DNA from 4 places in the Paenibacillus sp. SEL1 genome. Region 4 is predicted to be linked to each of the others. Evidence: riboswitches for the same ligand, from Rfam matches in the RefSeq annotation. Region 4 holds a riboswitch; each other region holds the start of a gene.
What was found. A riboswitch is a leader RNA that binds a small molecule or an ion and turns the genes downstream of it on or off. The one in region 4 is predicted to bind cyclic di-AMP.
Positions count from the first base shown of each region.

Region 1: another riboswitch for cyclic di-AMP. It lies ahead of ACYCSE_RS15705 (hypothetical protein); the one in region 4 lies ahead of ACYCSE_RS09415 (3D domain-containing protein).
Region 2: another riboswitch for cyclic di-AMP. It lies ahead of ACYCSE_RS23455 (3D domain-containing protein); the one in region 4 lies ahead of ACYCSE_RS09415 (3D domain-containing protein).
Region 3: another riboswitch for cyclic di-AMP. It lies ahead of ACYCSE_RS09830 (C40 family peptidase); the one in region 4 lies ahead of ACYCSE_RS09415 (3D domain-containing protein).

Region 1 covers NZ_CM137723.1:3,441,530-3,444,672, reverse strand. Annotated here, with positions in the region: gene kdpA (potassium-transporting ATPase subunit KdpA) at 1-1,274, opposite strand, end outside; gene ACYCSE_RS15705 (hypothetical protein) at 1,687-2,082, opposite strand; cyclic di-AMP (ydaO/yuaA leader) riboswitch at 2,198-2,365, opposite strand; gene ACYCSE_RS15700 (glutathione peroxidase) at 2,831-3,143, shown strand, end outside.
Region 2 covers NZ_CM137723.1:5,137,616-5,140,758, forward strand. Annotated here, with positions in the region: gene ACYCSE_RS23450 (polysaccharide deacetylase family protein) at 1-500, shown strand, start outside; gene ACYCSE_RS23455 (3D domain-containing protein) at 698-1,366, opposite strand; cyclic di-AMP (ydaO/yuaA leader) riboswitch at 1,373-1,541, opposite strand; gene ACYCSE_RS23460 (amino acid ABC transporter ATP-binding protein) at 1,776-2,498, opposite strand; gene ACYCSE_RS23465 (ABC transporter substrate-binding protein/permease) at 2,485-3,143, opposite strand, start outside.
Region 3 covers NZ_CM137723.1:2,147,348-2,150,490, forward strand. Annotated here, with positions in the region: gene ACYCSE_RS09830 (C40 family peptidase) at 289-789, opposite strand; cyclic di-AMP (ydaO/yuaA leader) riboswitch at 795-932, opposite strand; gene ACYCSE_RS09835 (hypothetical protein) at 1,210-2,037, opposite strand; gene ACYCSE_RS09840 (M1 family metallopeptidase) at 2,049-3,143, opposite strand, start outside.
Region 4 covers NZ_CM137723.1:2,038,481-2,041,623, forward strand. Annotated here, with positions in the region: gene ACYCSE_RS09405 (HD domain-containing protein) at 1-294, shown strand, start outside; gene ACYCSE_RS09410 (TatD family hydrolase) at 337-1,107, shown strand; cyclic di-AMP (ydaO/yuaA leader) riboswitch at 1,309-1,591, shown strand; gene ACYCSE_RS09415 (3D domain-containing protein) at 1,863-3,011, shown strand.

The DNA of each region.
Region 1 (3,143 bases), 1.4 Mb from region 4:
GGATGTACCAAAATGGCAATCGCGATCAGCTTCATTTCCTTGCCTTCAATTTTCCTCCCCATAAATTCCGGAGTTCTCCCGACCATCAGTCCGCATATAAACACACCCAGAATCGCATACATCAGCATATTCATCAGTCCAACACCCTTGCCGCCAAAAATGACGTTTAGCATCATTTCTCCCAAAGCAGCCATGCCACCCAGTGGAGTTAGTGTATCATGCATATTATTGACCGAACCTGTCGTTGCCGCTGTTGTGACCGCAGTGAATAAAGCCGATTGTCCAATGCCGAAACGAACCTCTTTCCCTTCCATGCTTCCCTGAGAAGCATCCACACCCAGTGTCTGGATTAACGGATTACCTGTCTTTTCAGACACGTATGTAATGGATAGAAAAATAAGAAACAATACCATCATGGAGCTAAAAATAATCCAGCCCTGCTTGCGATTACGGGCAAACAATCCAAAGGTATACGGCAACGAAGCCGGCATTACCCACATTGCCAAAATTTCCAGCACGTTCGTCCAAGGACTTGGATTTTCAAAAGGGTGCGCCGAGTTAGCTCCCGCATAACCACCCCCGTTTGTCCCCAAATGCTTGATGGACTCCAGAGAAGCAATGGGTCCCATAGAAATCTGCTGCTGTGTTCCGCTCAGCGTCGTAAGATCCGCCGTAGGCTGTAGCGTCTGGGGTACCTTCAATCCAACCAGCACCAGCGTAAGCACAAAGGCCAGCGGCAGGAAAATTCTTATAATGGCTTTAATAAAATCTTGAAAGAAATTGCCCATTCCTTCACCGCGCCGCGTCAATCCTCTCATAAAAGCCGCAGCAACCGCAAAACCGGAAGCAGCCGAAGTGAACATCATCATCGTGACGAACGCCATCTGTGTCAGATACGTAAGCCCGCTTTCTCCGCTATAATGTTGGAGATTTGTATTCGTCATAAAGCTGATTACCGTATTAAAAGCTAGTGATGCTTCCATATTACTGTTTCCCGCCGGATTACCGGGAAGCATTCCCTGTAAACGCAACAGCAAGTAGCTGATCGCCACAAGCACGGCATTCGTTGCAATGAAACTCATAACATACGTAGTCCAACGCATGCTCTCCAGCTTCTTCAATCCTACTATCTTATAAATCAGCTTTTCTGTTCCGCCAAAAATCCGATCCATCCGATTGGGTTCATTTGAGAATACATGATACATATAGGTGCCCACTGGCTTTACCAAGAGCAACAATATGACGATCACAATTCCAATTTGAAGCAGCTCCATCCTCTATTCCTCCTCCAAAATGCTCCTGCGTTTGGAACAACAGACCTGCTTCAGAGCACCAAACGTGTGCACACGTTTGCGAAAACCTGCTACCTATGATGCTTAATATTCATGATCTGTTGTTCCCGCCCGCTCTATCCCCCATAGCTGACTAGAACTTTTCAGGGTTCAGGAGTGCGTAGATTAAATACATAAACACAATAGCCGTAAGCCCAAGTATAACGATCATCCTCTTCGTCCTCCTTTAGAGGTCTGCGCATCACACCAGCGTACAAACAGCAGTATCACTCCATAACTCACAGCCATGACGAGCAGCATGTATATATCCATCATGTTTATACCCTCCGTATCGGTCCTCAGATCGCCATTCTTATTTCATCATAAAATCATAAAACAACTATGTTATAAGTGCTTATCCGTTCAGCAGAAAACCCACCTCTCCGTTCAATGTGTAGATCACATGGTCCGCTCCCAATCCTCGATAAATTCCTTGTGGATTACAGCCGTGCGTAATAACATAGATCGATTCCGATGTTAGCGGCCGACATATTTGCAGGAAACGGCAAGTCAGATTCAAGCTGTTCTCGAACAAATACACACTACCAATTTCTTTTTTTGGAAAATTCCATTTTCCCGCTTGCATGGTATTGATGCGGACAATGTGCTCCACACCCATTTTCTTGAGCTGTCGTTCCTCCTGGGCGCTATTCGTCAAAACTGCAAACGCCAATTTTTTGAAAATAAGCAATTTCACAAAACTTCTGCCCGCTTCATTCGGTGCAGTGACAATAATTAACCGACCTTCCATCAGTAGCTCCTCTCCCGGTATAAAAAGACAACAAAAAGAAACCGAAGGAAAAAGGCTTTCCTCCGGCTTCTTACATATCCATGATAAAATAAACCATGGCTGCACACGGCGGTTTGTTGCCTCTCCCTGTACGCTTACGAGGTTAGCTGTCGGATTCGGACGTGAGAGTCGCCCTATTTCTGGCACTTGACCGGAAAATTCACCCCATGGGACATACGGCAAGCCGTACAGTCTCGATTGGTTCCCCCGCTTTTGCAACTGCAAAATTCAGCGCTATAGACATTTCGTTGTTGCTTCATTCAAGTTAATTTGAAATTACGTCTTGAATCATACACCCGCGCATGGAAGACTGTAAAGCTCAACTGCGGGGTTATAAATCGGCCTTTAGAGCATAGAAGATTAATAATAACGCTTACAATGCAAATATGCTTCTCACAGCTCCTCCAATCTCTGTTTTTCATCCCTTTTTGAAAATGACAAGCATGTCAATATTGGCGTAGGGTAGAGCGTTTTGTCCTTTTTTTGTAAAAAGAGAAGAAAATACGCTATATGTACCAGCTAAACACCGATTGAACCCGCTTTTATAAGAAGAAACACCTTAATTCGCTCCATTTGCAGTGCGATTTACTATTTTGAACAAAATACGATTTTACAGCGGCTAAAGGCTTAATACAGCTTTTCCAGACTTGCAACCTTACTTTGAATTGCTTACAATTTAATTGCTGAATATTGAATAAGGAGAGATACTATGACCGTTTATGAATATGATGCGCAAACCCTGCAAGGGAAACCAATTCCGTTATCCACATATAAAGGGAATGTTCTGCTTATTGTGAACACAGCCAGCAAATGCGGGTTAACCCCCCAATACAAAGCGTTACAAGAGCTATATGACCAGTACCATGAACTGGGGCTCGAAATTTTGGGATTTCCCAGCAACCAATTCGCCAAACAAGAGCCAGGTTCCAGCGAGGAGATTTCCGAGTTTTGCCAGATCAATTATGGTGTTACCTTTCCGATGTTCACCAAGACAGATGTCAATGGCGATCAAGCGCACCCCT
Region 2 (3,143 bases), 2.7 Mb from region 4:
CCTTTTTCATCGTCGGTCACCGTGCGGAAAAGCATCCGGGGATCATACGCCGTATTATCCGTGAAGGCCATGCTATAGGAAACCATTCCTATACTCATCCGGATTTTAGGAAGGCCACACCAGAACGCTTTCGCAACCAGATTACAAAAACAGAACGTATTTTACAAGCCAGCGCAGGTTTTCGCCCCAAGTTGATTCGTCCACCCTACGGTGAAATCACGGAGCCTCAAATCCAATGGGCACGTCGTCATGGCTATATGATTGTCAATTGGAATGTAGACTCTCTCGATTGGAAGGGATTAAGTAAAACACAAATTCAGCGCAATGTGATCCCAGCTACCGGGCCTGGCTCTATTATTTTAATGCACGCAGGTGGAGGTCAAAGTTCCAACTTGCAAGGCACTGTCCAAGCTCTGCCGGGTCTAATTCACTCTCTAAAAGCTAAGGGCTACAAATTTGTGACAGTCCCCCGGCTACTCCACACATCGGAACGGAAATAACCATATGTTTATGATTGAGCTGCAAGCTAAAGCAACGTAAAAAGGCTGTCTTACCAGCAGAAGTTTTCTGCTCGTCAAGACAGCCTTTTTTATGGATACGACCTGATAAGAGTCCGACCTAGTTATATGCGGTAGGATACAGACATTAAGTTTACATAATATATATTATGTAAATTAAATCGTATATACGTACAATGCTATTTATCAATAACGTACAGCTTCACATTTTGAAATCCAAAGTCGTTCACAAATGATTTGTTGCCAGGAATAAAGATATCAATCCGCTTTCCTGTAATGGCGCTGCCCTGATCGCGAGCGACAGCTACAAAAGAATGATCCGGCAAACCTGGGTGGGAATAGCCTGTAACCAGCACTTTCGTGCCCATCGGAATGACGTTCGGGTCTACCGCAATTGTACCTAGTTTAAGCGGATTGCCGTAGTAGTCCACTGCTCCCCATTTACCATTCTCGTCGGCTGCGGCAGAATACGCTGAAGCCTTAACGTCAACTATTTTGCTATAGTTGAATGTTTTGCCCCACGCTTCAATCGTTGGCCCCTCATTCGCTGGTGCTTTCTCCGTAAGAAGCTGCGGCTTCGAATCCGAAGCTGCCTTCACACTATTTTCGCCAGGCACCTTAATTTGCAGACCTGCATATATATTGTTGGAGGCAATGTTTGGGTTCGCCTTCGTTAGCTCGTCTACCGATACTCCATAACGTTGAGCAAGCAAAAAAAAGGTATCGCCCTCTTTGGCAGTGTGAAGCGAAGCAGCATCCGCTACTCCAGCTGTCTGTGCCAACCCTGCAATAGCTGCGGCAAGCACCGCAAATTTCATCGTTTTACCAATATGTTTTAGATGTTTCAAAGATATGTACCTCCTCTGTTATGCCTGCGAAGTTAGCTGTCGGATTCGGACTCAGGAGAAGCCCTATGCTTGTGCAATTCACCCCTAGGCATATTCCACATCGTCTTATGACGTATCGGAATGACTGCCGTTGTTACGTCCCCCGCACTTCCCATAGTTTGGGCCCAGCTTCAGCGGTTGTCATAACCACATGCTGTCCCGGTAAGTTTTGGCTTACTGCATAATATCACAATTTTGTAACCTTATCCGCATGAAAATGTTGGGAACCTTGAACATCATACTACACTCATTACAATTTTGTCATCAAGAAATCGATATTTGTTACGAAAGTATGGGGAAATGGTGACAAAAAGAAAAAAAGCCCTCCGTCAAACGGAGGGCTTTTTTTATAGATTATATCAGCACTTCCTTACAATACCTTGGCAAGAAAATCACGGGTGCGATCATGGCTTGGAGTGTTAAATACCTGCTCTGGTGTACCTTGCTCCACAATTTGACCGTTATCCATAAAGATGATTCGATCGCCTACCTCGCGGGCAAAGCCCATTTCATGCGTCACGATTACCATTGTCATGCCGCCTTCGGCGAGCTTCTTCATTACATCCAGAACCTCTCCAACCATTTCAGGGTCCAATGCAGAAGTCGGCTCATCGAACAGCATTACGTGCGGCTGCATGGCCAAAGCACGCGCAATCGCAATACGTTGCTTCTGTCCTCCGGATAGCTGGTTCGGATAGGTATTCTTCTTATCCTCAAGCCCTACGGTACGCAAGAGTTCTAGCGAAATTTTTTCCGCTTCCTTCCCTGACTGTCTTCTAACCTGTGTTGGGGCAAGTGTCAGGTTCTGCAACACTGTTTTATGCGGGAAAAGATTAAAATGCTGGAACACCATCCCCATCTTCTCCCGGGTTACATTAATATTATGGCCACGAGCTGTAATCGGCTCGCCCTCAAACAAAATCTCCCCGTCTGTAGGCTGTTCCAACAGATTCATACAACGCAAAAACGTACTCTTCCCCGAACCACTGGGGCCGATGATGACGACGACTTCACCTTTGGCGATATCTATATCAATGCCTTTTAAAATTTCATTCTTACCGAACGATTTACGCAGTTGTTTAACGGTGATCACTGGCTCTCAACTTCCTTTCCCATAAACCCAGCAGCTTAGACAAGCTGAATGTCATTACAAAATAAATAGCGGCTGCGATTATGAACGGACTTAATCCTTCGTAGGTGATGTTCTTAATGACCTGGGCCTGATACATAATATCCACCATCCCAATGGTCGAAATAATGGATGATTCTTTAATGATCGTAATAAACTCATTACCGATAGCAGGCAAAATAGATTTAAACGCTTGCGGCAAAATGACATGACGCATAGCTTTACCGCGTCCCATACCCAACGAACGAGCAGCCTCCATCTGTCCACGGTCTACTGCCTGGATACCTGCCCGGAAAATTTCAGCCAGATATGCTGAACTATTCAGAGACAATGTGATTATACCAGACTGGAGTGGGGTAAAATTGACACCCAGCGTCAAAGCAACCCCGTAGTGAATGATCATGAGTTGTACCAGCATAGGTGTGCCACGCAGGATCTCCACATAAGTGGTACCTAACCACTCAATGATGCGTATACCGCTCATCCGCAGCAAGGATACGATCAGACCAATGATAAATCCAAACAGTACTCCGAGTGCAGACAGCAACAGAGTGTAGCCGATACCCGTAGCGTAAAAACTGCGGTATTTCCAAAAAATATCTACAATGT
Region 3 (3,143 bases), 110 kb from region 4:
TACACAGGTACTTCAATCATTAACAACAGATTGTAGACAAGTTGCAGAGGAATGGCAAGCGTGTTTATTTCATACCTAAGTCGGGTATACATTCAATAAGAAGGAATTACTGCTCATATGCTCCCCCAGCGGTGACGGTAAAACCGACGATGTTCGCTACAATTGAAACCTTTTGAGGTCTCAGTTCGTCAGTAAAGATAATAATTGCTGATGTTGTGGACATAAAAAACCGCAATTCGATTCCGGCCAGAATCAAATTGCGGCTAGGGTTAGCTTGCTGTGCGTTAGTTATTCTACGTTATCGTCATCAGGAATGTCTGAAGCTACTGAATGGTAAGCGTCTGTGCTCATAATTCTTTTTGCACCGACATAGCGGTTAGCGTAATAATTTTCGTTCAGTGAGCTAACTACTACACCACGTGAAGTCGAGGAGTGGGCAAATTTCCCTTCACCTACGAAGATACCTACATGGGAAATGCCTCTTCCTGTGGTGTTGAAGAACACCAGGTCCCCAGGTCTCATTTCATCGCGGGATACAGAAGATCCCATTTTGAATTGTGATCCAGATTGATGCGGAAGTTTAATTCCCAGTTTGTTGTATACGTACATTGTGAAGCCGGAGCAATCGAATCCCTCGAGTGTAGTGCCTCCGCTTCTGTAGTTCGTTCCTTTGGCATCTTGGATGACCTGGTCCATCTTAGAGTCTGCATATGCACTGCCGCCACCGAATGTAAAAGATGTAAAGGCAATGGCAAGACCCATAGCTGCGATCGTTAGCTTCTTCTTCAAAAAAAATATACCCCTTCCAATGCCTGCGAGGTTAGCTTAAGGATTCGGTAGAAGGTTCCCCTATGACCACTCTGTTGCGAGATCAATTCACCCAAACTGGTTCCCCCGCTTCCTAGGTGCCAGGAATTAGGCTTAACTTAAGATGTGCACCTTGGAGAGCAGTATTCACAATAACGTTATTTTTGAGATAAAGGTTACAATAAAGATTACAAAGTTGTTACTATCAGTTCACTGCGATTATTGTAACAAAGACGGCTGGCTTTGGCAAATGTTTCATTGCAAAAAGTTACAAAAAAAATCTGCTCCTAATGTCCCAGGAACAGATCTTGTTAACAGTATTCAGTTATATGTCGTTTGTGCGGGTATGAATCAAGGTTTTTCGACAGACGGAAATGAAGTAAAAAAACATAATGGCAGGGCTTAGCTTCTACTAGAGATATCGGTATGCCATAGTCTGTACTGCGAACTGATATGCCACAGCCTGACCAGACTAGTAACAAAATGATACGATTGCTGGAGAATGAGCGCCAGCATGCCAGTCCAAATCATCGCCACGGTGCCAAATAGACCGAAGACCAGCAGCACACAAGCACCGAGCAAAAGGGATATACCGACAGCTGGGAGGAGTTGGCGAAAGAAGGCGAGCAGGGACGATAGTATGGCGTGACCACCGACAGTACCCAGTTGCATATACAGGATGCACTGCCGAATGAACCATCCGTATGCCATCCATCCAATGACATAGGGCAATAAATGCAGCAGATAAGAGGAAGATTGAAGTGCTCCTGCTACAATAGGGTAGAGTCTCGGTACTACCCAAAAGGCGGGAAGCAGCAGCAGTCCCAACTCGATGGTGTAATACAACAGCGACGACATGCCATGGCGTTTCATACCCTTGAAAAAGGACAGGCTTTGCGGTTCAGTCGCATCGGTATGCAGACTTTGATATATTCCGGCTCTAATGAAGGGAGTGATCAGTATGCGTAGTACAGTCGCGCCTAGTAGTATCCACAAATACACATGTACTTCCCGGCTGTCCATCAGAGCAATCTGGCTCTCCATCCAAAATAAGGTCTGTCCCAGCTCGTTCTGACCCTGATCAGGATAACGGAGCAATAGCGGGATAACGGCAGACTGCACCAGCCGATAGAGAAACACCCCCCACAGTAGTCGATACAGAAATAAAATGATAACGATATAGAAACGTATGCGCACCAGCGCCCAGCCCTCTTTTATAACAGTCCGCATCTATAGACACCTCACCATGACAGACTTCCAAGCAGTGTCTCCAACAGCTTGGTTACACTTATACTCCAACGGGTTTGTTGCTTTTCGTCCAATTCGGCTTTTAGGCTATTGTTAATATGCTTGTTCTCCAGTGCAATGGTATATAAGGGATCAAGGGTTACATGGGAAACGGGAGAAGTACTTTTGATCCGAAAATTTGTACTTTTGCCCGCGCCGTCCCAAGCCTTGAATATCGTGGTACCATCCTTGAAGGTAAATTGGACAGGGATCTTGGGATAATCCGCCCCTTTTTTGCTGACCGTCACGACTGCTTCATATCCATTCTCCAGCTTGTGGTTTGTGATGTGATCCACTGAAAAGTCCGCCATCTGGCCGTCATATACATACTGTTCAAAATAGTGGCTCCATGAGCGTCCGGTGACTCTCTCCACGATACGTTGAAAATCCAGTGAGGACGGATGCTTGAATCGGTACGTCTGGACGTAGGTCCGCATAATGCGATCCATTTTTTTCATACCCACCTGACGTTCAATGCCCCGTAGGACCAGCTTGCCTCGAGAGTAGGCATTTTGCGCGTACTCAGCCGCTGAGCCGTACTTCCATGACTCACGGTTTAGCGGCTGTGGGGAGGCTACCTGTCCCGATTGTAATGGCAGGTTGGGGGTAAGCCCATATTCTTGCTCCATAAGCCGCTCCTCTGCATAGGAGGTGAAGCCTTCATCCAGCCACGGCTCCTCAAATTCATTATTGGCTACCATTCCGTAGAAATATTGATGTCCAATCTCATGAACTAATGTCCGTTCCAGACTATAGCCAGGATTCAGATTACCCGCAGCAGCGGCCGTGATGAGTGTCGGATACTCCATACCGCCGGCCCCAGTGCCTGATTTGGGTGGAACCACGATGGATAGGGTGGAATATGGATAAGGCCCGTACCATTTGCTGTAGTACGAAAGGGCGGCCTTCGCTGCGCTCATATAGCGCCCTTTGAGCTCCTTGTGCGACGGGTCAAGGTAGAGCTTGATTTTGACACCAGGGACTTCAGCAGAAGAAAAGGGTTCTTCTACGGTTACAAAGTTGGGTGAAGCGGACCAGGCAAAATCGTG
Region 4 (3,143 bases):
AGTATTCGAGAAGCTTTGAAAGAGGCTGGTTTGCACCCTGAATATGATTTTGAAATTGATTTTCCGACAGATCTTCCTTATGATGTGTTTCGGCAGGGTGGCTCGACGGACAACCAGATTTTACTGCTTGGACGTCAGGGCGAGGTGAGTGAAATATCCGAAGTTTCGGAAATTGTGCGCTCAATAAGTGGTATTCACCGAGGGAAATATCATATGTATTTTCCCCAGAATAAATTGAACGCGGTAAAAGACAGGATTCCTGCCGAAATAAGGAATTATTTTGTCAAAGAATAGACAACTATATAGAAATGTAAGTAAAAAAAGGAGATGTAAACCTTGGATTTATTCGACACTCATACTCACTTGGATGCGCCACAATTTGACGAAGATCGTGAAGAAGTTATAGCACGTGCTGTCGAATCAGGAGTAACGCGGATGATCAATATCGGATTTAATCGTGAGACCATTCCATCCACCATGAAATTGGCCGAGACGTATGATTTTATTTATGCGGCAGTTGGATGGCACCCACAGGATGCTATTACAATGCAGGAGGGCGATCTAGAATGGATTGCATCGTTATGCAGTCATAAAAAGGTTGTAGCCATCGGGGAGATCGGTCTGGATTATTATTGGGATACATCACCGAAGGATGTGCAGCATCGGGTGTTTCGAAATCAAATTGGTCTGGCTCGTGAGCTCAAGATGCCTATTGTTATTCATAACCGGGATGCACATGAAGATATTGTTAAGATTTTGCGCGAGGAAAAAGCGAGTGAGATTGGTGGAGTCATGCACTCCTTTTCGGGTAGCTGGGAGACAGCCAAAATGGTGCTGGATATGGGATTTCACCTTTCCTTCGGTGGTCCAATAACGTTCAAAAATGCCAAGCAGCCAAAAGAGGTGCTCGCACAGGTGCCGCTGGACCGTCTGCTCATTGAAACTGATGCTCCCTATCTGACGCCTCATCCGTTTCGTGGGAAGCGAAATGAGTCTGCACATGTGAGACTGGTAGCAGAGGCTGCAGCCCAAATCAAAGGGATTACAGTGGAGGAATTAGTGTCAATAACGACCCGAAATGCCCTGGAACGATTTGACATTCAATGAAAAAGTGAAGAAATCGATCAAAATAAAGAGATAGACGAAGCTAATCATGAATTTGTTGCAGGAAACTCGAGAATATTACAATATTTTAACCGAATATTTTAAAAAATGTACTTGAAACCTGCTTTACAACATGCATAGAAACAGGATATCATCTTTTCAGTGAATTGTTGTTTGAATGTAAACATCAACAAGTCATTTCATGAACCAGTCTCGCTGAGTCCCTTTTACAGGGAACGGGGGAACCGATATGGCTTACAGTACGTCCGGCGTATGTGCAAGAAGGGAACGTCTCTTCCGCCAGCCGGCTCGACCTAAATTCTTTTCCCGGATGGGATTGAACAGGTGGAGGAGCCGTATTTCGATTTCTTTCTGGGTCTTCGGGGTGAATGTGAAGGCGACCGCCATGAGCGGTTGACCCAAGCTAGGGCGACTCTCTACGTCCGAACCCGACAGCTAACCCCGTAAGCGTAACAAGAGAGAAGCCATCTCGTGCATGAGTTTTCCCGCATATTCACACATGCCGGAAGCCACGAAAGAGCTCTCTAGTCTCTTTCTCTGGCTTTTTTTGTTGTGAATAAAAGAAAATCTGTCATCATACTGTGGTTAAACAGGGGAGGACAGCATGCCGCGAAGACGGGTACATGGTGCAGGACAGTCGTAGTTTGGGCTTGTCTTGTAGAAAATCTGTTATAGTCACGTCAAATCTCAACTATGTCTTACTCCAGACGGCGGGCTATGTAAGGAGGACGGAGGAAATGGGCATTTTCCAAAAAAAGGATACCCATGAGTCACGCTCATCCAGCATGTCTTACGTATTGCGTTGGAAGCAAGAGAATGTGCGCCAGGCTGCTTTGGTTGCTATTTTTCTAATCGCGCTAACGATTATGATTTCAATTCTGATGTACACGCAATCTAAAAAACAAGTCTTTTTTGTCATTGATGGCAAGGCGTCTGCGGTAGAAACCCGGGAATCCAAGCTTCAAGATTTGCTGAGCGAGCATTCCATTTCACTTCAGCCGCATGATACAGTTTCCATGCCGCTAAATGGAGCAATACAGGATGGCGATCGCGTAGTCATTAAACGTGCCAATCAGGTTAAAGTATCTTCAGGCAATGAGACGAAAAAGCTGTACACAACAGAAAATACAGTAGAAGGTGCCATTCGTACCTCGGGCTATAAATTATCATCAACGGATAAAGTTTATCCTGCGTTGGATGCCTCTGTTTCGTCTAACATGGACATAAAAATCGTCCGTGTGAAGAAACAGCAGGTCGAACAGAAAAAACAGGTGCCTTATCAGGTCATCAAAACGGCCGATCCGAGTCTTTATAAAGGCGATAATCGGGTCATTCAAAGCGGCAAATCGGGTGTGGTCGTCCAGCACGTTCAAAAGGTATATCATGATGGAAAATTGGTATCCAAACAGCTGGTTAACAAGGAAGTTGCACAGAACCGTGTGGATAAGGTCATTGCGGTAGGAACGAAGAAAAAACCGGTCGTTCTTGCTGCTTCCGTCGGTCCCAATGATGCGGTTAAGGCAACAACAGTTAGTTCGGGCAGTGCTGTCCGTAAAGCAGGCGTAAATTTTAAATATAGCAAAGTTTTACAAAATGTCTCCATGACGGCGTATTCCTCACAGGAGCCAGGTATCGGTACACGTACTGCATCCGGCGCACGTGTCACGGAAGGACGCACCATCGCGGTCGATCCGAGTGTAATTCCAATCGGCTGGTGGGTGTATATCGAAGGGGTGGGCTTCCGTCGTGCGGAGGATACCGGTGGCGCGATTAAAGGCCACAAAATCGATGTGTATTATGAGAGTTTGAGCCGAGCCAACCAATTTGGTCGTAAGCACGGTAAAACCGTATATGTTATCGGACCGGTAAAGCCTGAAATCAACTAAAACAGGTTGTGTATGTTGAGGGCAATGCGATAGTATTAACAACATAGTTATGCCATGCTAAGAAGAGGATATCCTCTTCTTATTTTGTTTTCAAAAGCAGGGAAAGATAAATATAGCTTGCTGTGTAGCAGT